Idiomarina loihiensis L2TR: one gene and its partner. The protein of the gene in region 1 interacts with the protein of each later gene in a pairwise test. Links are inferred from orthologs where the notes say so. Each region holds a gene or a part of one and is shown in the gene's direction. Other genes may lie near its edges.

The links.
Region 2: the proteins of IL_RS12520 (region 1) and astE interact in binary tests that used the Escherichia coli proteins (3 or more experiments, as listed by UniProt). The link is inferred for Idiomarina loihiensis L2TR from one-to-one orthologs.

The regions. Positions count from the first base shown.
Region 1 is NC_006512.1:2,613,162-2,618,559, forward strand. Bases 1,267-4,058 are described here. They hold IL_RS12520 (TetR family transcriptional regulator), read left to right. Parts: upstream 1,267-2,251; coding sequence 2,252-2,866; downstream 2,867-4,058. Other genes in these bases: trhA (PAQR family membrane homeostasis protein TrhA), read right to left, coding at 1,267-1,793; IL_RS12515 (DUF3081 domain-containing protein), read right to left, coding at 1,790-2,071; IL_RS12525 (MgtC/SapB family protein), read right to left, coding at 2,863-3,363; IL_RS12530 (NADPH-dependent FMN reductase), read right to left, coding at 3,363-3,881; IL_RS12535 (DUF2959 domain-containing protein), read right to left, coding at 3,900-4,058. Outside these bases: translational GTPase TypA, read left to right, coding at 1-1,049; more of trhA, read right to left, coding at 1,125-1,266; more of IL_RS12535, read right to left, coding at 4,059-4,550; IL_RS12540 (hypothetical protein), read right to left, coding at 4,547-4,786; IL_RS12545 (SDR family NAD(P)-dependent oxidoreductase), read right to left, coding at 4,856-5,398.
Region 2 is NC_006512.1:1,791,969-1,809,880, reverse strand. Bases 7,015-9,947 are described here. They hold astE (succinylglutamate desuccinylase), read left to right. Parts: upstream 7,015-7,931; coding sequence 7,932-8,963; downstream 8,964-9,947. Other genes in these bases: IL_RS08585 (thiamine pyrophosphate-dependent dehydrogenase E1 component subunit alpha), read left to right, coding at 9,121-9,947; IL_RS08595 (DUF599 domain-containing protein), read left to right, coding at 7,209-7,919; IL_RS08600 (efflux RND transporter permease subunit), read left to right, coding at 7,015-7,077. Also shown: IL_RS08615 (GGDEF domain-containing protein), read right to left, coding at 1-410; IL_RS08610 (monovalent cation:proton antiporter family protein), read left to right, coding at 578-2,545; IL_RS08605 (efflux RND transporter periplasmic adaptor subunit), read left to right, coding at 2,666-3,895; more of IL_RS08600, read left to right, coding at 3,901-7,014; more of IL_RS08585, read left to right, coding at 9,948-10,308; IL_RS08580 (alpha-ketoacid dehydrogenase subunit beta), read left to right, coding at 10,308-11,285; IL_RS08575 (dihydrolipoyllysine-residue acetyltransferase), read left to right, coding at 11,298-12,875; IL_RS08570 (endonuclease/exonuclease/phosphatase family protein), read left to right, coding at 13,250-14,305; IL_RS08565 (DMT family transporter), read right to left, coding at 14,295-15,155; IL_RS08560 (DUF3293 domain-containing protein), read right to left, coding at 15,216-15,629; IL_RS08555 (VOC family protein), read left to right, coding at 15,700-16,113; IL_RS08550 (methyl-accepting chemotaxis protein), read left to right, coding at 16,256-17,551. UniProt on the Escherichia coli protein: Transforms N(2)-succinylglutamate into succinate and glutamate.

The DNA.
Region 1 (5,398 bases):
GTCTTGACCGCATTGAAGCGGACAAAGCTGCAGCAGGCGACATCTGCGCCATTACCGGTCTGGGCGAGCTAAAAATCTCCGACACCGTGTGTGCAGTTGGTAAAGCTGAAGCTATGAAGCCACTGACCGTTGACGAGCCAACAGTAACTATGACCTTCCAGGTAAACACCTCACCTTTCGCAGGTAAAGAAGGAAAGTTTGTTACTTCTCGTCAAATTCTTGAACGTTTGCAACAAGAGTTGGTTCATAACGTAGCTTTACGTGTTGAAGAAACTGACAACCCGGATCGTTTCCGCGTATCTGGCCGTGGTGAGCTTCACTTAGGTGTTCTTATTGAAAACATGCGTCGTGAAGGTTTTGAATTAGCCGTTTCTCGTCCAGAAGTTATCATCAAGTACGAAGATGGTAAGAAAATGGAACCTTATGAAACCATGACGGTTGATATTGAAGAGCAGCATCAAGGTGCGGTTATGGAAAAATTAGGCTTGCGTAAAGCCGAAATGACCAACATGACACCAGACGGTAAAGGTCGCGTTCGCGTTGATTTTGAAGTACCAAGCCGTGGTTTGATTGGCTTCCAGACAGAATTCATGACACTGACTTCAGGTACTGGCCTTATGTACCATACGTTTGACCACTACGGTCCGCACAAAGGCGGAACCATCGGTCAGCGTAGTAACGGTGTACTGATTTCAAATGCTCAGGGTAAAGCTCTGACTTACTCACTGTTTAACCTGCAGGAGCGCGGTAAGTTATTTGCATCACACGGTGATGAAGTTTATGAAGGCCAGATCATCGGTATTCATAACCGTTCAAACGACCTGACAGTAAACTGCCTGAAAGGTAAACAGCTGACTAACGTACGCGCTTCTGGTACTGACGAAGCACAGACCTTAAGTACACCAATTCGTTTAACGTTGGAGCAAGCACTGGAATTCATCAATGACGATGAACTGGTCGAAGTGACACCTGAGTCTATTCGTATTCGTAAACGCGCACTGACAGAAAACGATCGTAAACGTTTAGGTCGTGAGCCGAAGAACGGTTAAGATTTGCAGAGCTGTTATAAAAAGACGCCCGCTACTTTAGCGGGCGTTTTTTATAACCAAAATTCAGCTTATCAGCTAGTTCGCACTCAGCAACTCCGGTTGCGGCAATACAAAGTAGAAAATCGAGAAGAAATGGAAGACGCTGCCCGCCAATACAAACAAATGCCAGATGGCATGATGATAAGGCAGAGATTTCCAGACATAAAAGATAACACCCAGCGTATAAGCTAAACCGCCGGCGACAAGCAACATCAAGCCACCTGCATCCACATTATCAATCATCGGGTTAATCGCAATAATCGCCATCCAGCCCATTCCAAGGTAGAGAGTAAGCGACAGCCAGGCAATTCGCTTTTTCAGCGTCAGCTCAAGCACGACACCCACCAAAGCAATTCCCCAAGCCACGCCCAATAAGGTCCAGCCCCAGGCATCTCTTAAATTGATTAAAGCAAATGGCGTATAAGTACCAGCAATTAAAATGTAAATAGCGGCATGATCAAGCTGTTGAAACACCGCTTTCATTTTTGGCCAGGGAAACGCATGATAAAGCGTTGAAGCGGTATAAAGCAGAATAAGACTAGCACCGTAGATACTCGCAGCAACAACATGCCAACCATCACCGTAAGCCGCCGCCCAAATCAACATGAAAACTAAAGCAACAATACTTAAAACGGCACCAATGCCATGAGTTAATGCATGAGCCACCTCTTCCTTTACGGTATAGACTTTATGCTGATTGCTCATCCTCGTTCCATTCCCGGCGTCTCATAACCTTTACTGATATTCTTGAGTGCCCTTATAAACTGGTCATACTGTCTTTCATTGTCGTATTTTAAGTTATATGAGTTATGAAACTGCAGGGTTAGCGTGACACCATGCCCTTCCAAAAAAACGGTATAACCGTCATGGTCGGTATAAGCTTCTATTCCGTCCAAGTAGTGACGTCCCTGACGAGCTTCGCCATGAGTGTGGATCTTTTCGTACGCATCCAACATCAGTTTGTTATCAAGTTCGTTTTTCATCACACACCTCAGCGTTTTCTAACTAAATGTATACCCTTATTATTAGGGTCGAATGTCCATTCCACAACCGCTTTTACCTATTTGTTTCAAAAACCTTGTATCAGAATATACATACATAGGTGCATGATTAGGCAAAAGCCGCTATAATAATGAACGGATGTTAAGAAATAGGAGCCGAACATGGTTCGACGCACAAAAGAAGACGCAATGGAGACCCGCGCCAAGTTATTAGACGCTGCTGAGGCTTTATTCAGCGAGAATGGTGTGACTCAAACGTCGATGATGCAAGTGGCTGAAAAAGCGGGTGTCACTCGCGGTGCTATCTATCACCATTTTGAAAATAAAATGGATCTCATTGAATCGTTAATGGGAAGAATTTCTCTTCCGATCGATGAAATGCGGGAACAAATAGCCGAGAGTTTAGAATTCGATGCCTTAGAAGAAGTAAAAGCCCGCTCTAAAGAATTTTTAGCTCGCGTTCAAAATGAGCCCCAGGTACGTTCTATTGCCAGCATCCTTCTTCACAAGTGCGAGTACATTGACGAAGTAAATCCTATAAAATTACGGCATGTTAGCGGTCGTAACGAATGCATTTGTGAAGTCGAAAAGTTGTTTGAATCAGCTATCCAAAAAGGTCAGTTGTCCTCAAAAGCTAGCCCCAGGGTTGCGGTTATTGGCTTGTTTTCATTAGTGGACGGCCTTATTTATAACTGGCTGCTTGCTCCGGATTACTTTCCTTTAGTGGAGTACGGCAACCAGGCTATCGATAGCTATATTAACGGGTTAGCACGCTAAGGCTCGTTGCTGTCTGCACGTCCGCGGCGCCAGCCATTGTATTTTCGGTGCACGCCGCGGGTCAAAGATTGAAAAGTATCTTCCAGTAAGTCGACACCAAGCAATACACCAACAATTACCATCGACAACACAATACTAACCCCGTACATACCAAGACCGACTGCAATGCCAATTGCCGCCAGGGCCCAGATTGTCGCCGCCGATGTGACACCAACTACAACACCGTCCCGAGCCAACATAACGCCTGCACCAAGAAAGCCAATGCCGGTAATAATTTGTCCAATGACGCGGGATGGATCGCCGCCCTGACTGACAACCGAGGAGCCACCAGTTAAAAATAGATAGGTACCTAAGATGATAAGTGCAGCGGTCCTTATACCAACCGGTTTGCCTCTAACCTGTCGCTCGAGCCCGACAATGGCACCACAGAGCAGGGCAGTGCCGATGCCATTCCATGAGTAAGGACCCAGTTCCTGAACAACTTGCCAGTCAATCACTAGCTGGCCTCTCCTTGCTCTAAAAATTGCTTAAGAAAACTTTCATCCATTGCCGCAATGCTTTCGTCATTGGCATTCGGACAGCAGGCAAACAACGGCGCAGTCCATGCCTTCACATTGCCAAGAATGTCCCGCAAGTGGCTTAGCCCCCGAATGCCCCCTAACCCCCCGGGTGAAGCAGCAGCCAATAATACCGTTTTACCGGCCCAGGCCTGCGTCTCAACCCGCGACACCCAGTCAATCGCATTTTTTATCAGTGGAGAGACCGACGAATTATATTCAGGGCTGACTAAAACCACTTTTGAGGCTGACTGAATCTTTTCAGCCAACTTTTTCATCGACTCGGGAACACCATCTGCGGCCTCTAAGTCGCCATGGTAGATCGGCGCGTCCAGCGCATCGGCATCAACGATGTCATGTCGAATGCCATGCTTATCTGCAACTTCAGCCAAACGATGTTTGAGTTTGGCATTAAGCGAGTCTTTACGACGGCTACCACCAATGAATACAACGGTCATACGATTACTATCTCCTGATTATTCGGATTGAGAACTCTTCATTGCTTCAATAAAGCGGTTTGACTCACTTACCGCCGCTTCCATGTCTTTAATTAATGCGGAAATATCATTCTGCAGATTACCAAACTCACCGCGAATAGCATCAATGGCCTTAGCATTCAGGTTATGTTTCAGATAAAGCACGTTATCCTGCATTTTATCCAGCACCGGCTGCATCTTATCTGCCGCGCGCTCCATCACCCTCAGCAACTCGGCATAACGGCGTTCCGTCTGGCGTAACTGTCGCTCACTTTCGCGACGCATAGTGTCGTTACTGTATTCACCCAGCTCTTCGCTCCATTCGTCGAATAAGTCATTAGCTACTTCGTCAACTTCGTCGATACGGCTACGAACGCTCTCTGCTGCAGATTTACTGTCTTCGTAATCATCAAGCAGCGCGTTATATTGCTTTTCCAGATTACCACCATCAATGTTTAGCATAGCGTCCAGACGCTCTAATGCAGAACGGAACTCTTCCTGAGCATCGGTTTGTGAGTCACGTGCATCATCCACTCTATCGACTAAAATATCGCGCTTTTCTACGCCAAATTTTTCCATAGTGCCATAGTAAGCACTTTGACATGCTGACAGCATGAAGACCGTTACCAACGGCAATGTCCATTTTCTCATTTGTCACCTCGTGCAGCTTTAATAATACGTTCGTCGCGTTTGTCACGGTGATAACCATGCACCGCAATAATGGCGTGAAGAATAGCGATAATATAAAGAGCTCCCAGCGCACCAAGCGAGACAATAAAAAGTACTACGCCGACAATAGCGATAACCGCATTAAATATCGCCTGAAAAATTTTACCCGTCAGTAAAATAGCGACGGGGGGAAGTAAAATAGCTAAAATATACAACATTGTGTTCTCCTTGCACTTAACATGCAGCTTACCAATTAAGAGCCATTACTTTAGAAAAAGCAAACTAAATCAGTAAGGTAAACGACTACCATCCCAATGCCATAACGCTCCGGTATTTTCCGGTTTTAAGTTTTTCACTACAGCCACAATCCGCTCTGCAGAGAGTTCAGGCGAATACAGTTTGTCGGTGGATATTCGCTCCTGAAAAGGTTCAGACAAACGAGTGTCCGTTGTCCCCGGATGTATTGCCGCCACGATCAGGTTTTTATGAGTACGCTTTAACTCTATTGACGCCGTTTTCAACAGCATATTTAACCCGGCCTTGCTTGAGCGGTAGGCGTACCAGCCGCCTAAATAGTTATCCTCAATACTGCCGACTTTCGCTGACAACTGTACCCAAAAGCGGGTCTTCTTTCTGTCAAGAATTGGCAAAAACGCCTTAAGCGCCAGCATGGGTTTCACTGCGTTAACGGAAAATAACTTATTCAAGTTGTCTGCCGTAATATCGGTCAACTTTTTCTCCGGAAAGGTTTCTTCGTCATGCAACATACCTATGGTTGAGACGACGCCACTTAACTGTTCACCGTTATTTTTAAACTCACTAACCCAGGC
Region 2 (17,912 bases), 810 kb from region 1 along the record:
AAATGCATAGCGTTACGCAAAGGGAAAGTCAGCTGTCGGTGCATTTGCTCCAGGCGCACTTTATTCACATAGGATGGTTGACGTTTGAATTGGTAAACCATTTGTCCTAAGTATTCTTTATCGGCATAAAGCATTACCGAGTATTCGCTCTCAAGGCTTTCGTAGTCACCAATTAAATTAATAATTTGGTCATCAGAGATAAATTGCAGGGCACTTACCGGTAAACGCTGAACCATGTAATCTGCGTAAATAGATAATACCTGATGCAAATCGAGAGATGTCTGCAACCGTTCAGTTAACGGGGTTGATTTGCTTTGCAAGTCAGCCGATGAGGTTAATTGACTGATAATTGCCTGAGTTTTGTTCTCAGTTGCCTTACTCTCAGTTTTTGCTACAGCTCTGTTTAGCATGACAAACCTTTTTGCCTGAATTTGATAATTGAAAATTTATCTGCAAATATTAGGCCAAGAATAGAAAAGCTATATTTTACAAAACGTTATAAGAGATAGTTTTTCTGAAACAAAAGAGTGTTACTATTTTGACACTCATAAAAACACAGAAATCCAGGAGTTTATGAATGAACGGTACATTTTCCAGCCTTCTGCTTTTATTAGCGGTTGCCGTTATTCTTGTCTGGCTCTTCAGAAGGGTGAAATTGCCGGCAATTTTAGCCTACCTGGTTGCCGGTATTATTGCCGGCCCCGACGTTATGGGCTGGATAGCTGACCCGGATGATTATCATCTGGTTGCTGAGCTGGGTATTGTCTTGCTCCTGTTTTCGCTGGGGCTTGAATTCTCTTTACCTAAGATGATCGCCATGCGGCGATGGGTATTCGGGTTAGGCGCGGCTCAGGTTCTTGGTTCCTTGTTAATCTTTTTGCTTATCGGCTTTATCTGGCTGGATGAATGGGCTGCATCTTTGGCTATTGCCGGAGCGCTGGCCTTGTCCTCTACTGCGGTTGTTATCAAGCAACTAAAGGAAAGCGCACAGACGTCAACCCGTCGCGGGCAGATGAGTGTCGCCATTTTGCTATTCCAGGATATAGCGGTGGTGCCACTGCTAATTATTATTCCTTTGCTGGCCTCCGATAACGGTAATATTGGCTACACCTTATTACTGGCTCTGGCGAAAGGTGCCGCCGTTATTGCTGTACTAATGACAATAGGAAAATGGGTCTTACCCTATTTATTCAAAGAAATAGCCAAGCAAAGAACCGATGAGCTGTTTGTTCTGGCGACGCTTCTGGTCGCACTGGTTGCCGGTGGTATGACTCATGTTTTTGGTCTTTCTATGGCGTTAGGTGCTTTTTTAGCCGGAATGATGCTAGGGGAAAGCCAGTATAAACATCAGCTGGAAGCCGATATTCGCCCGTTTCGCGATATTTTAATGGGCTTGTTCTTTACGACCATAGGCATGCAGCTTCAGCTTTATGGGTTTGTCCAGAATTTTCATTGGATACTCCTCGCTTTAATTGTAATGGCCGTGATTAAAATTGCGTTAATTAGCTCAGTAGCACGTTTTATGGGCGAGCGGGATGAGGATGCCTGGGGCAGTGGTATTTCACTATTTCAAATGGGGGAGTTTGGCTTTGTAATTGTCGCCTTGGCTAGCAGCCATGGATTACTGAGCAAAGAGATTGTCACCAGTATGATAGGTATTGGTGTATTGAGTATGGCGATAACACCTATTGTTATCCACCGTTTGAAACCTTTAGTGAATCTGGTTGTTCGCCACCCTGATCCTCTGGTCGATATTGAACAGCAACGAACAACCGGTAGTGAAGGGCTGGAGAACCAGGTACTGATTTGCGGCTTTGGACGGGTTGGGCAAACCATGAGTCGATTTTTAGACGCAGAGGGAATTACTCATATAGCTGTCGATAATGACCCCATGCGAGTTCAGGAAGCCGTTGCCGGTGGTGCCCGGGTCTACTTTGGTGACAGTGCCAGAAAAGATATTTTACGTGCGGTAGGAGCCGAGAGTGTCGATCTGATTATTATCAGTTTCGCCGATGACCTGCGCGCTCTCGAAGTACTAAAAGAGCTTCGCCAGTTAAACCCCGATGCCTACATTATTGTACGGAGTCGTGACGATACAAGACTGACTCAGTTACAGGAAGCCGGAGCGTCTCAGGTGGTTCCAGACACACTGGAAGCGAGCTTAATGCTGATTTCTCATGTGCTCAGCCGCAGTGGTATTCCAATACGCCGTATTCTTGCGCGGCTGGATAAAGAAAGACGCAACCATTACGGTGAAATGCATGGCTTCTTTCAAGGGGATGAAACTGAGATTACGCCAGAACTTGCTGACAAACTTGAGTTTTTACGTGCTTTAACCTTACCTGAAGGTGCCTGGGCGACGGGCAAACGCATTGATGAATTAGACTGGGAAAAACATCAGGTACAGTTAAAAGCTTTAAGGCGTGACGACGAGGAAATTCAGGAGCCCGATGGTGATACCGAGTTACAACCGCAGGACGTGGTCTTGCTGGTGGGTAAACCGCGTTATGTTGAGGCCGCGGAACGTTGGTTACTGGAAGGCTGAAACAGTCAGTTACAACTTAGTGCCGGAATCACACAACTGGCAACAGTTAACGCCTAACATTTTACATTATTAACAGTAATAATAATGCTGTGAGTTAACCAATTATGAGAACAATAAAAAATGAAATTTAAAAAACGAGCCTTTATTCCGCCGTTAATTATTGTTGGAGCTATCGTTTTATCGATACTTGCAAGCATGTCTGCGGAGCCGCCAAAACAAAAAGAGCGAAGTAAGCCTGCTGCGATGGTTGAAGTTCTGGAAGTCAGCCCTCGTGACATGACGTTTATTGTTGATTCTCAGGGCACGGTAAAACCAAAGCATTCCACTACTCTGGTTGCAGAAGTGACCGGGCAAATTGTTGATGTCGCTGCGAATTACCATGCCGGTGGTTTCTTCAAAAAAGGCGATATGCTGGTTCAGGTCGATCCGTCTGACTATGAAGTTGCGGTCCAACAGGCCCGGGCTAACTTGTTGCAGGCCCAGTCCGAGTTAGAACAAGAGAAAGCACGTGCCCGCGTTGCTGAAGAAGAATGGTCGGCCTTCAAAGAAGGGAAAGCACCTGAACTGGGCTTGCGCAAACCGCAGCTTGCCAGTGCCATTGCCGCGGTAGAGTCAGCCGAAGCGAACCTGGCTAAAGCCGAGCGTGATTTAGAGCGAACCACCATAAAAGCGCCTTACGATAGCGTACTTCGTAGTAAAGAAGCCAATTTGGGGCAGTTTGTTTCAACGGGTAGCCAGATAGCCTTGGTATTTGATACCCGTACGGCAGAAGTTCGGTTGCCATTAAGTGACCTTGATATGACTTATATTCTAGATCCGGCTCTTGCTGAAGAAGCGCCCCGAGTGCAGTTAGAATCTATGGTTTCCGGTGAGTCGGCAACCTGGCAGGGACGTCTGGTTCGGACAGAAGGCGTTTTAGATGAAAACAGCCGGGTTATCTATGGTGTTGTAGAAGTTTCTGACCCTTACAACCTGGGTGAAGAGACACATCCTATTCCTTTGCGCTATGGGCGTTTCGTGCAGGCTAAAGTTGAGGGCACTGTGGCTCAGGGAGTTATGGAAATTCCTACCTATGCACTGAATCCTGATGGGTCTGTCTGGATTGTTCCTGAGAGTCGCGAGCTGGAAAAACGTGATGTTGAGGTTGTGCGAACTCAGGGCAATACAAGCCTTATAAGCTCCGGACTGGAAAGTGGAGATAAAGTGGTGCTGACGCAGCTGAAGAATGCGTTACCGGGTATGAAGGTACGTTTGCCCGGCGATCCACTGCCAGAGCAAATGGAAACAACGGCTAAAACAGATGAAAACGGTGAGAAAAAAGCCGAAGACTCTGAAAATGTAGGCGGGTAAACATCATGACGACTGAAAAACAAACCGGTCTGATTGCGTGGTTTGCACGCAACTCGGTAGCCGCAAATTTATTGATGATCATTATTCTGGTTGCAGGCGCACTGTCAGTATTTACTGTGCGCAAGCAAATGTTTCCTGAAATTGAACTGAATATTATCAGTATCCAGGTACCTTTCCCCGGTGCTGCACCACAGGAAGTGGAGCAGGGCGTTATTATGCTGATAGAAGATGCCATTGAGGATGTTGATGGTATCGAAGAGATGACCTCTCAGTCGCGGGAAGGCGGCGGTAGTGTCACCTTGGAAGTTGAACCTGACTATGACGTGCAAGTTGTCATGGACGAGGTGAAAATGCTGGTAGATGCCATTCCTAACTTCCCTCAGCAAATCGAGAAGCCGAATATCTATCGGGTAAGACCACAGCGACAAGTTATCTGGATGTCGGTTTATGGCGACCTGGATGAGCGCTCCCGTAAAGAGCTGGCGAAGGAAGTCAGAGATGAGCTCAAGACTGTCGGCGGCATAACCAAAGTTGATGTGGTTGGTGACCGTGATTATGAAATTTCGGTTGAGATTTCTCAGCAGGATCTTGAACGCTACGGACTGACCTTCTCACAAATTGTTGACGCGGTTCGCGGAACCTCAATTGATGTTGCTGGTGGTTCAATAAAAACCCCTAACGGTGACATTTTACTGCGTGCCAATAACCAGGCTTACGTTGGCGGTGAGTTTGAGAAAATTGTTTTATTAAGCCGTGCTGACGGTACGCGTTTAACTCTGGGTGATATAGCCAAAGTAGAAGACGGTTTTATTGAAGAAGAGTCGTATACCCGCTTTGACGGTAAACCGGCAACTTTTGTCCGCGTACAGTCAGTGGGCGATCAGAACGATCTTAAAATAGCAGAGTACGTCCGGGGCTATACGGAAAGAAAAAATGAAGAGCTGCCCGACGGCGTTCAGGTAGCACAGTGGGGCGATTCGTCTTATTATCTGCAAGGCCGCTTAGACTTAATGATGAACAACATGTGGATGGGCGGGCTGTTGGTCTTCCTTATGTTGTCGTTATTCTTACAACTGCGTTTGGCGTTCTGGGTCATGATAGGCATTCCGGTGTGCTTTTTAGGCACCATTGCGTTAATGCCACTGCCGATGTTTGATATCTCAATTAATATGATATCGCTGTTCGGCTTTATACTCGTGTTAGGGATAGTGGTGGATGACGCGATAGTCATAGGAGAAAGTGCTTATACTGAAATAGAGGAAAACGGTAAAAGTATCGATAACGTTATTGCCGGAGCTAAGCGTGTGGCAATGCCGGCCACCTTTGGCGTACTAACAACTATGGTTGCCTTTGTGCCCATGTTGACGGTTGAAGGAGGTATGGGTGCTATCTGGGAGTCTATTGCCTGGGTCGTTATTCTTTGTTTGGCCTTTTCCTTAGTGGAGTCAAAACTCATATTGCCAGCGCACATCGCTAATATGAAGTATTCCAAACAGAAAGGTGAAAAAGCCAACGCTTTCCAACGTTTTCGCAATAAATTCGCGAATGCAATTAAGTCTTTCGTAGATAATTACTATCGACCGTTCCTCAAAAAATGTCTGCACTACCGTTATACAACGTTAGCAACCTTTGTCGGTATGCTGATTCTGATGGTCGGTCTTATGAGTGGCGGTATTGTACGTTGGGTTTTCTTCCCGGATATTCCTAGCGATTTTATTCAGGCGAATGTGGAGATGCAGCCCGGCACCTCAGAAACTCGCACCATTGAAGTCCTGAACAGCGTGGAAAAGTCACTCAACGACGTGAACAGTCGGATTAAAGAAAACGACGGTGAAGCCGTTGTCCGTCATACCAATATCTGGATGGATGGCAATACTGCCGGTACGGTATTTGTAGAACTGAAAAAAGGTGAAGACCGCCAGATAGACGGGTTTGAAATTGTGAACCAATGGCGTGAAGCTGTTCCCGAACTGGCTGGAGTGCGAGCCCTTAATTTCCAGGGAAGCATGAGTGGCGGTAGTGGCTTTGATATTGAGTTTCAGTTAGTCGGTGAAAACCTGGATGAACTGAAAGCCGCAGCTGATGAGCTTAAGCTGGAACTTGCCGACTATGACGGGGTATTTGATATTGAAGATACCTTTGGCGACGGTAAAGAAGAAATTCTTCTGCAGACCAAACCGTTAGCGACTGCTATGGGGATTAATCTGGCTGAACTGGCTACTCAGGTGCGCTATGCCTTTTACGGTGCCGAAGCCCAGCGCATACAGAGGGGCGACGAAGAAATTAAAGTGATGGTTCGTTATCCCCGTGACCAGCGTGAGTCAGTTGGCAACTTGCAAGATATGAAGTTGCGTGCGGCGGATGGTTCTGAAATTCCGTTTACTGAGCTGGCAGATATTGAGTTTGCCGAAGGCTACAGCACGATTACTCGTATCGATCGCCAGCGCTCTGTGAATGTACGCGCCAGGGCCGACAAAGACAAAGTAGAACCTTTCCGCGTTGTAAATGAAGTTCGTGAACAAAAAATCCAACCAATTCTGGATAAGTACCCTAGTGTTAACTTCCAACTCCAGGGTGCGACTCAGGATGAAGCTGAAGCAACAGGCTCTCTTGCTCTTGGCGGTTTTTTGGCAATGTTTGCGGTCTACGCACTAATGGCCATTCCGCTGAAGTCCTATAGTCAGCCGCTGATAATTATGTCGGTGATACCCTTTGGTATTATCGGTGCAATTATTGGACACTGGGTTATTGGTATGCCGGTTAGTATTTTGAGCTTGTTTGGTATTATTGCGTTAGCCGGGGTTGTGGTGAACGACAGTCTGGTCATGGTTGATTACGTTAACCGGGCCCGGGAGATGGGAACGGATTTACGTAAGGCGGTGCTGGATGCCGGTTGTCGTCGCTTTCGCGCAATAACCTTAACCTCGTTAACGACTTTCTTCGGTTTGCTTCCGATAGTGCTGGAGAAGAGTCTGCAGGCTAAAATAGTGATACCAATGGCAATATCACTGGCCTTCGGTATTATTTTCGCAACGGTTATTACCTTGTTGTTAATACCTTGTTTGTACTTGATTTTGGCTGATACTAAGCGAGGGATGCGTACCATGCTGTCCTGGTATGGGCTGGCAACGCCGCCTGAACCTAAAGATATGAGTACCAAAGAGGCACTGGAGCACTACTAAGTGTCTGAGGAAATGAAAGAAAGCCGGAGCTAAGTCTCCGGCTTTATCGTATGGTTAGTCATAAACTGGTAAACTAATTACTCTAAACTGTTAAATTATTAATAACCGAACACTCCAGAGGAAACCCTGACATGTTGCTGTCGCTTCTTGATCTTGCCGCATTGCTATTTTTCTTTTTCTGCTGGATAGGCTATTCATTGTTTGCCCGCAAACGAGCCCGAACCACGCATTGTTTGTCGAGTATTCTGTGCTCGTTAAGAATTGACTGGTTTACCACTGTCATGCACAAAGAAAATCAAGTTGCTGACGCGTCACTTATTGGCAATGTCGAGAGAACTGTCACCTTTTTCGCCTCCTCTACCATTTTAGTTCTGGCTGGTGTTATTACGGTCTTAGCGCATGCCGATGAAGTGGTGTTAGTGCTAAATGAAATTCCGATGAGTCCAGATACCAGTTCTATTTTGGTGCAGTTCAAGCTGTCGGTGTTAGCCATTATCTTTATCTACGCCTTTTTTAAGTTTACCTGGTCTATTCGTCAGTTCGGTTTTGTGTCTGTTCTTCTGGGAGCTTCTGTTGAGTATCATCAGGGCAATAAACCAGAAGAAGAGCGTCGGCGTTTTGCTATGCACGCGGCAAAAGTACTGGATCAGTCCGGACATGAGTACAATAAGGGTCTGCGTACATATTATTTTGCTTTGGCATATTTATCCTGGTTTCTGCATCCCGTCATCTTAATTGCTTCAAGCGCTGTGGTCGTCGCCGTGCTTTATCGTCGTGAATATCGTTCACGGGTGTTACGTGAATTGTTGGCAACGAAAGGCTATGTGCCGGGAAAAAAATAATAGGAGAAGGTTGTGAATAAGGTATTTTCTGATTTTCTGGCCTGGACTCGTGAACATGAGTGGGGTTGTGACGAGAGTTATAACTTAACATTGAGCAATGGCACAAAACTGTCGGTCTGGGATAGCGGTGTGTTAGAAGTTTCACCGGCTAGCCCGGGACACAAGGATGTTGTGTTATCCTGTGCAGTGCATGGCAATGAAACGGCTCCTATTGAAATATGCCGGGATATCATTAATGACATTATTGATGAAAAGCAGACAGTAACGCACCGAACGCTGTTTTTAATTGCAAATCCGGCCTCAATAAACAAAGGCGAGCGGTTTGTTGAAGAAAATATGAACCGCCTGTTTAGTGGCGAGCATGGTAAAGGCAGTACGCAAAATAAAGAACGCGAGCGTGCAGCAAAGATGGAAAACTATGTAGAGCGCTTCTACCAATCGGCTCCGGAAGGTTCCCGCGAACGTTTTCATTACGACTTACATACTGCCATCCGTGACTCTAAACGCGAGAAATTTGCCGTTTATCCGTTTACTCACGGCGCACCTTACAGTCGCCAACAGCTTCAGTTTTTGCTGGCTTGTGGTGTGGATACGGTATTATTGAACCAGGCACCGACAACGACATTTTCGTATTTTAGCGCACGTCAGTTTAATGCTCATGCATTTACCGTTGAGCTGGGTAAAGTCCGTCCATTTGGCGAAAATGACAGGGCTAAGTTTGCCGCAGCGGAAACCACCTTGCGCGACTTAATTTCGCAAACTGAGCTGGATTTTGGTCCCTTTGAACCAGAACAACACTATGTGTTCAAAGAAGCGCAAACCATTAACCGCACACAACCTGACTTTGAGCTAAACTTTGCGGATGATGTGGCTAACTTCACCTCTTTTAATAAAGGGGAGCTACTGGCCTGGGATGGTGACAAGGCATGTTACGCGCAGCATGATGGTGAACATATTATTTTCCCTAATGCCAAAGTGGCGCTGGGGCACCGGGCGTTATTAACTGTGGTTAGAGTACCCACAGAGTCGCTCGATTTAGTCTGAAATTATTGAGCCTAAGTTGCCGAACTTTGTTAAGACTGTTCGTTTCTATTTACACTTAGCGCACTCAGTTTTCATTAGGGTGTGGTTTGCATGTCACTTTACGTAAAGGTAAAGTAGCGGCAATTTCCAACCCAGCTTAAAACCGAAAGAGAAGGTTATGGTCAAGGATAAAAAACACGACACAGAAATTGTGACGAAACCGAAATGGTTTGATAAAGACTCAGTCACAATTCCAATGCTGCAAATCTTAAAAGAAGATGGCAGTTTTCATAAAGATGCGGATATGCCGGAGTACGATAAAGAGCTGATCGTGAAAATTCACGACACCATGCAATTTATCCGTATTCTCGATGAACGCATGATCGCCGCACAGCGCCAGGGCCGTATCAGTTTTTACCTGGCCTCACGAGGTGAGGAAGCCGAGAGTGTGGCGTCTGCCGCCGCGCTGGATGCTGGTGATATGATCATGGGTCAATACCGTGAGCAGGGCGCATTAGCTTACCGTGGTTTTACCGTTGAACAGTTTATGAATCAGCTGTTTTCGAACGAAAAAGACTTAGGTAAAGGCCGTCAGATGCCGGTTCACTACGGTTGCGCTGACTTAAACTTTATGACCATTTCTTCGCCGTTGGGAACACAGATTCCACAGGCAACAGGTTATGCGTTTGGTCAGAAAATGGATAAAACCGAGAAGTGCACTATCTGTTACTTTGGTGAAGGTGCTGCCTCTGAAGGTGACTTCCACGCCGCCTTGAACATGGCATCGGTTTATAAAGTGCCGGTCATCTTCTTCTGCCGTAATAATGGCTACGCTATTTCTACACCGGCGCAAGGCGAACAGTATGCTGGTGACGGTATTGCCCCGCGTGGTATCGGCTATGGTATGAAAACCATACGTATTGACGGTAACGACGTTTTCGCTGTACTAAAAGCGACACAGGAAGCTCGTCGTCTGGCTGTAGAAGAAAACGAACCTGTTTTAATTGAAGCCATGTCTTATCGCATGTCTGGTCACTCGACTTCGGATGACCCTACTGGTTACCGTACGCGTGATGAAGAAGCTGGTTGGCAGGCGAAAGATCCGCTTGAGCGTTTACAAAAGTGGATGACGGATGAAGGCTGGTTGGATAAAGACCACGTTGAAGAGCATCACGCTGAAGTGAAGGCGAAAGTTCTGGCGGCGTTAAAAGAGTCAGAAAAAGTGCCGGTCCCGCACATTGATGAGCTGATCAATGATGTTTACGACGAACCGACTGACATGCTGAAAGAGCAGTTAGACGAGTTGAAAGAGCACATCCGTAAATACCCGGATGCCTATAGTAAAACGTCGGGGAGACTGGACTAATGGCTAAAATGAATTTATTACAGGCCATCAACAGCGCGCTAGACCTGGCGATGGCTAAGCATGACAACGTATACAGCTTTGGTGAAGATACCGGTGGTTTTGGTGGTGTATTCCGCGCCACTTCCGGCTTGACTGAAAAATACGGCAAGCATCGTAACTTTAATACCCCACTGGTTGAGCAGGGTATTATTGGTTTTGCTAATGGCCTGGCGTCACAAGGCAGTTATGCCATTGCCGAAATTCAGTTCGGGGACTACATTTTCCCGGCGTTTGACCAAATAGTGAACGAGACGGCCAAGTTCCGTTATCGTTCAGGTAATGAGTTCAATGTGGGTGGTTTAACCATTCGTACTCCGTACGGTGGCGGTATCGCCGGTGGTCATTATCACTCACAGTCTCCGGAAGCCTACTTTGCCCACACGCCGGGCATTAAAATTGTGACCCCGCGTAACCCGTACGAGGCCAAAGGGTTATTGCTAAGCGCTATTTTTGACAAAAACCCGGTGTTGTTCATGGAGCCTAAGCGGTTGTACCGCGCGTCAACAGGCGATGTTCCGGAAGAAGAATACACCATTCCATTAGGCAAAGCTGACGTGGTCAAAGAAGGTAAAGATATTACCGTTCTTGGCTGGGGCGCGCAGATGGAAATGATTGAAAAAGCGGTGGAAAAATCTGAAGAAGACGGCGTTTCGTGCGAAGTCATTGATTTGCGTACTATTTCTCCATGGGATGTTGAAACCGTTACAGAATCGGTTTTAAAAACCGGTCGTTTGGTGATCACTCAGGAAGCACCTATTACCGGTGGCTTCGCCAGCGAAATTGCAGCAACAGTTCAGGACAAATGCTTCCTGTATCTGGAATCGCCAATTGGTCGAGTGTGCGGTATCGACGTACCGTATCCGCTGTGTCACGAAAAAGAGTACATGGCTGATCACTTGAAGATTTATGAAGCGATCAAACGCTCAATGAACTACTAAGGACCCATCGACATGAGTAAAGACTTTATTCTGCCCGATATCGGCGAAGGGATCGTAGAGTGCGAAATCGTTGAGTGGCTGGTTGCCGAAGGTGACGAAGTTAAAGAAGACCAACCCGTAGTTGAGGTTATGACCGACAAAGCTATGGTTGAGATCCCGGCCAAAGACGACGGCATTGTGGAAAAACTGTATTACCAGAAAGGTGATATTGCCAAGGTTCACGAACCGTTATTTGCGATAAAGCCAGCTGACGGCTCTTCTGATGAGGCGCCTGCTAAAGAAAGCGAGCCGACTAAAAAAGAAGAACCGAAAACAGAGGAAGAACAAACCTCAAGCAGCGGTGATACAACTGACTTTATTTTGCCTGATATTGGCGAAGGTATTGTTGAGTGCGAAATCGTTGAATGGCTGGTGTCTGAAGGCGACGAAGTGAAAGAAGATCAGCCGGTTGTTGAAGTCATGACGGACAAAGCTACGGTTGAAATTCCGGCTAAAGACGACGGTACTGTGGTTAAGTTGTATCACAAAAAAGGTGATATCGCGGAAGTACATAAACCGCTGTTTGCACTGCAGCCAGCGGGTGGCGTTCAGTCATCTGGTTCAAATGCTCCACAGAGCCATGTTGACCCCGACGCTAAGACTTCGCCATCGGATTCCAAAGCAGAAGCGGAGCCACCCGCGAAGGCGCGTCAGGGCAAAGCTATTGCCAGCCCGGCTGTGCGTCGTCTGGCACGTGAGAGCGATATTAACATTGCTGAAGTACCAGGTTCAGGTAAAAAAGGCCGGGTTCTGAAGAAAGATATTGAAGCCTTTAAATCGGGTGAGCAGAAGTCAGCCGCATCAAGCGATAGCCAGCAACCGCAGAAAGCCGCGGCTACTAGCGGTGGTACTCGTACTGAAGCTATCCGTGGTGTGAAAGCGGCTATGGCTAAGCAGATGATGAGCTCGGTCAGTACGATTCCACATTTCACTTACGCCGATGAGTTCGATGTTACTGACTTAATCGCATTGCGTGAAAAGCTAAAAGAGCAATACAAAGAGAAGGGTATTCGTTTAACTGTTATGCCATTCTTTATCAAAGCTCTTTCGCTGGCACTGAAAGAATTCCCTGTGATGAATGCACAGGTGAATGAAGACTGTACTGAGATCACTTATTTTGATGATCACAACATTGGCATGGCCGTTGACACCAAGATTGGCCTGTTAGTACCTAACGTAAAACAGGTACAAAACAAAAGCATCATTGATGTAGCCAATGAGGTCACTCGTCTGACTCAGGCATCGCGTGAAGGTAAGTTGCCACAAGCCGATATGAAAGGCGGTACCATCAGCATTTCAAACATTGGTGTTATTGGCGGTACGGTGGCAACTCCTATCATCAATAAACCTGAAGCCGCGATTGTCGCTTTAGGTAAGGTGCAGGAACTGCCGCGCTTTGATGCCAACGGTAACGTGGTAGCCCGTAAAATAATGACGGTAAGCTGGTCAGGCGACCATCGTATTATCGATGGCGGCACCATTGCCCGTTTCAACAAACTCTGGCAGGAATACCTCGAAGACCCAACCAGCATGCTGGTTAACATGGTCTAGTCAGAAACAAAGAGTTAGATAAAGCTTCGGAACACGCCGTAAACCCATCCTTGGGGGCTTGGGTGACGCCATCCTTGGCGTCACACAGCTCCCGGGGGACTTTTAGTTTCGCTAGGAGTTAAGACCCTCTACTACAGGAGACGCGACGAGCTCATCCATGAGGGCTTGACGAAGGCCATCCATGGCCTTCGACACTCCTGTAGTAGAGGGCCTTAACTCTTACCGCTTCACTAAGTCCCGCCGGGAGCTGTAATGAGCAGAGGGTTTTGACTCCAAGCGGAGCGCTCTATCCGTAGGAGCGTTAACACTTCCTTTCACCTTATCCTTTGCAGCTGTGCTATTGTTTTCTTATCTGAGAAGTATTGAGAGTCAGCATGTTTGAAGTCATTTATCTTTCCTTAGCGGTATTACTGTTGGTGCTTACCCTGGCGCCATTGTCCCGAGCGCAAGTTTGGTGGATACGTGGTTTGGATTTTCCGCGTTTGCAGCTGTCGGTGTTATTAGCTGCCCTTCTCATAGTAGGGTTGGTTGTTATACGCGACTGGAATTCAATTAACGCGGTAACGCTGGGTCTGATTATTGGTTGTCTGGTCTGTCAGCTCTGGTGGGTTGTGCCTTATACCTTTTTCTTTCCTAAGGAAGTTGAAGCTGTCCGGCCGGGTAATGCTAACGGGCGCTTGCGCATTATGACCGCGAATGTTCTTACTCCTAACCATAATAGTGATGGCTTGCTAAAGCTTGTTCATGATTTTACGCCAGATGTGCTGGTCACACTTGAGTCTGATGACTGGTGGCAGGAGAAGCTGGATGCGATTGAATCGGATTATCCGCATACGGTAAAGGTACCTTTAGATAACCTCTACGGCATGCATGTGTATTCTCGTTATGCTTTGTCTGATGTCAGTGTTGAATATCTGGTTGAAGACGATAAACCGTCGGTACATTGTTTTATTGAGCTGCCTTGTGGACAGAAAGTAAAAGCGCATTTTGTGCACCCTGCGCCACCCAGCCCTTCTGAAAATGAAGAGTCGGCAGAGCGGGATGCTGAACTGGTGCTGGTTGCTCGTCGGGTTGAGCCGGAGAAATATCCGACTATAGTCACTGGAGATTTGAACGATGTTGCCTGGTCGCGCACGACGCTTCTTTTCCGCAAGCTTAGTGGCTTGTTAGACCCCCGTATCGGGCGTGGTATGTTTAATACTTTCCATGCGGAGTACTGGTTTGCCCGCTGGCCGCTGGATCATATATTCCACAGCCACCATTTTGCTCTGGTTTCAATGACTCGCCTACCGGGTTTTGGGTCAGATCATTTTCCATTACTGACAGAGCTTGCTTTAGCACCGGGAGAAAATGGTGCCGGCGATGGTCCGTCGCCGGATAAAGATGACAAAGAAGCCGCTGATGAGATTGTGAATAAGGCTATGGCTTAAGCTTACGCCGAAAGTGAATACGTTGAACTAACAGTCCGAAAATAATAAGCATAAGCCCAACTAGCGTACTTGGATAAATGGTTTCGCCAATCACGACCGAGAGCAGCAACAGCGAGATAAAGGGCGAAATAAAAATTAAGTTGCTGATAAGTGCCGTATTGGTGGCTGTTTTCATGGCTTTCAACCAGAATAGGAAGGTTATTCCCATTTCAAATAAGCCTACGTAGCTTACCGCTGCCCAGCCTTGCCAGGGTATTGCAGACCAGTCACTCCATATGAAGCTGGCGACAATAAGTATGGGTAAGGCTAAGCCGAAAGAAAGTACTAAGCTAACAACAGAGTCGGCGTTACGGCGTGTATTCAGGATCCAGTAGCCAGCCCACAAGAAAGTGGAAATTAACGCCAGTGTAACGCCCCAGGGGTCGCTGAAACTAAGCTCCAGCACATTACCTCGTGTGGCAATAACCAGCACTCCAAAATAACCTAAGGCGCAGGCTACCCAGTCGCGACGGCGTATGCTTTGTTTTAAAAACAGAGCGGCCATAATGCTAAGGGCAATGGCCCAGGTGTAATTAAGTGGTTGAGCTTCGGAGGCTGGCAGCAGTTTATATGCCTGAAAAAGCACCAGATAGTAAATAAGCGGATTAATAAGTCCCATGAGCAGGTAATACAAGGGCATTTTACGTAGCTCAAGTATCAGTTCACCGGTCTTTTTCTGAATAAGGCAGACCAGGCCTAAAATGACAAAAGAAACACTACTGGCAGCAGTAACCATCTGCAATGGGGTCATGTACTGCAGGGTTATTTTGAATGCGGTAGCCACCGTTGACCATAAAAGTACGGCGATGATCGCATAAATAAAGGCTTGTTTATCAGCGGCTATGGTGTGATGGCATGGTGACCCCTTAACTCATACGTCGATGAGTACTGCAGCTTGTTGGTATTCAATCCAGACCAGCGCATTTTGCTGGTACTCTCGTGCCAGGTCAATGGCTGTTTTTTTCTTGAGGCCTAAGACCATAAAACTGGCTTCCGGCGGCCATTGCTTGTCGCGGTCCTGACCTTCTCCTGAAAAACAGTGAATTTCATTCATTTGTTCTAAACGAGTCACTAATTGCTCGTTTCTGCTTTTATTTTCGCTCTTTGTAAGCAGTTGGCTTTGTGGGTTAAAGGCTGTGATAAAGGTGCCTGTAGTTTGACCAAGGCGCTCGCATAAACGGTCAAAGTCATTATTCTTTTGACCTATAGTCAAAGTGATTGCCTTTTTCCCAACTGCGAACCAATAATCCGTATTTTTATAGTTGTTTAGCAGCTCTTTATCCATGCTTTGACCCGAGTATCGATGCTATGTAGAGTACATAGCAAGAGTTTAGCGTTAACCGTGAAGATGTTCTATGAACCCCAGTATTAGTGTGATCACTTTAGGTGTTGATGATCTGAAACGTTCATTGGCGTTTTATCAGGACGGCCTGGGTTGGGAAACCGATGGCATTATTGGTGAAGAGTTTGAGCATGGTGCTGTCGTGTTCTTTAAGCTACCCAGTGGGCTCAGACTGGCTTTATGGCCACGTAAGAGTATTGCTGCAGAAATGGGCGTTGAAGTTGCTCGTGCAGCAAATGAAGTGTTGTTAAGCCATAACGTCAAGTCGCGCACTGCGGTTGACGACGTTATGGTGGAAGCCGAACGGGCAGGGGCCGATATTCTTAAACCCGCAAAGGACTTGTTTTGGGGTGGCTACGGTGGTTTCTTCAAAGATCCAGACGGACATATTTGGGAAGTAACCTGGAATCCTGCCTGGAGTGCTTAGCAGAAGTAAGAAATCCCATCAGCGAGTCATTGATATATTTCAATTTATCTGAATTTCCACTCAATAAAACGCTCACAAATGATCCTGAATCATTTTGCTGAGCGTATCTACTCATAATATTTATTATGAGTAGGAAAGCCCCATGTTTGGCTCAAAAAAGAAGTATCAGCTTGCACAAACCAGTAAAGAGCTGAGTGAATACGAGCAACTGATAAACGCCATTGACGGTAATATCGCCCGAATTGATTTTACCCCTCAAGGTGACATCTTAAATGCCAATAACCTGTTTTTGGAAACCATGGGTTATCGGCTTGACGAGATAGTGTCCAAGCACCATAAAATCTTTTGCGATAACAACTATGCGACAAGCGCAGAGTACCAGAACTTTTGGAAGCAATTGGCTCAGGGGCAGTCTCACCATGGCCGTTTTAAGCGATTCCGTAATAATGGCGATGTTGTCTGGCTGGAGGCTTCTTATTTTCCGATTAAAAACTCGGAGGGGCTGGTCGAATATATAACTAAAATAGCGAAAGATGTGACTCGCGAAGTTCTGGAGTTAGAACATCAGGTCGCTGTTAGTACTGCAATTGATAAGTCTATGGCAACAATAGAGTTTTCTCCATCGGGCGAGATTATTCGTGCCAATAAGAACTTTTTAGACACAATAGGTTACCGTGCAGATGAAATTAAAGGGCGCCATCACAGCATGTTTTGTGAACAGGCGTTTTATGATGAAAACCCCAGCTTTTGGAAAGAACTGAGTAACGGCCAGTTTAAAACAGGGCAATTTAAACGGCTGAGTAAGCATGGAGAGGCGATTTGGCTTGAAGCCAGCTACAACCCCATTTTTGATGAGAATGGGCAGGTGACAAAAGTTATTAAATTCGCCAGTGACGTAACGGCCAGCGTGGTGAAAGCTCAGCAAACTGCGGAAGCTGCTGCAGTGGCTTATTCTACCTCAAAGCAAACGGCTGCTATTGTCAGAGATGGAAAAGCCTCGATAGAGGTTTCTGTAGAAACCTCGAATGAGATTTTGTCTAAAAGTAATAAAACAGATGAAGTTATTGAACAGCTTCATGAGCAGGCTCGCAATATCGAGGATATTGTGAAAACGATTAATGGTCTGGCAGACCAAACGAATTTATTGGCGTTGAACGCAGCTATTGAGGCGGCCAGAGCCGGAGAACACGGACGGGGATTCGCCGTTGTTGCAGATGAAGTAAGAAACTTAGCGTCACGGACGACACAGGCAACCAGTCAAATTTCCGGAGTTATGGAACGCAGCTCTGAAGTCTCGCATGCGATATCGACATCGATAGATGATATTCAAAAGATGGCAGAACTGAGCAAAGAGCAAATTGAAAAAGTGAAAAACTTGATAGAAGAGATAGACGAAGGTGCGACGAATGTCGTAAATGCAGTGAGCCACCTTTCTTAAGGTGACTCACTGGTTTTTCATACGAGTTTAAATTCAGATATTTAGCCCGCAGGGTAAACGTAATTTGCCTGGATACCCAGAGGAAAGCCAAGAGTCCAGTAGAGAATAAGGAAGGCAGACCATAGTATTAAGAGCGCTACAGTATAGGGCAGCATCATTGCCACTAAAGTACCTATACCTGTGCCTTTAACATAACGCTGACAATAAAGAACGACCAGCGGGAAGTAAGGCAACAACGGCGTAATAATATTACTGGATGAATCACCTACACGATACGCCGCCTGAGTTAAGTCGGGTGAATAGCCTAACTGCATTAGCATAGGAACGAAAATAGGGGATATTAGTGCCCATTTTGCCGATG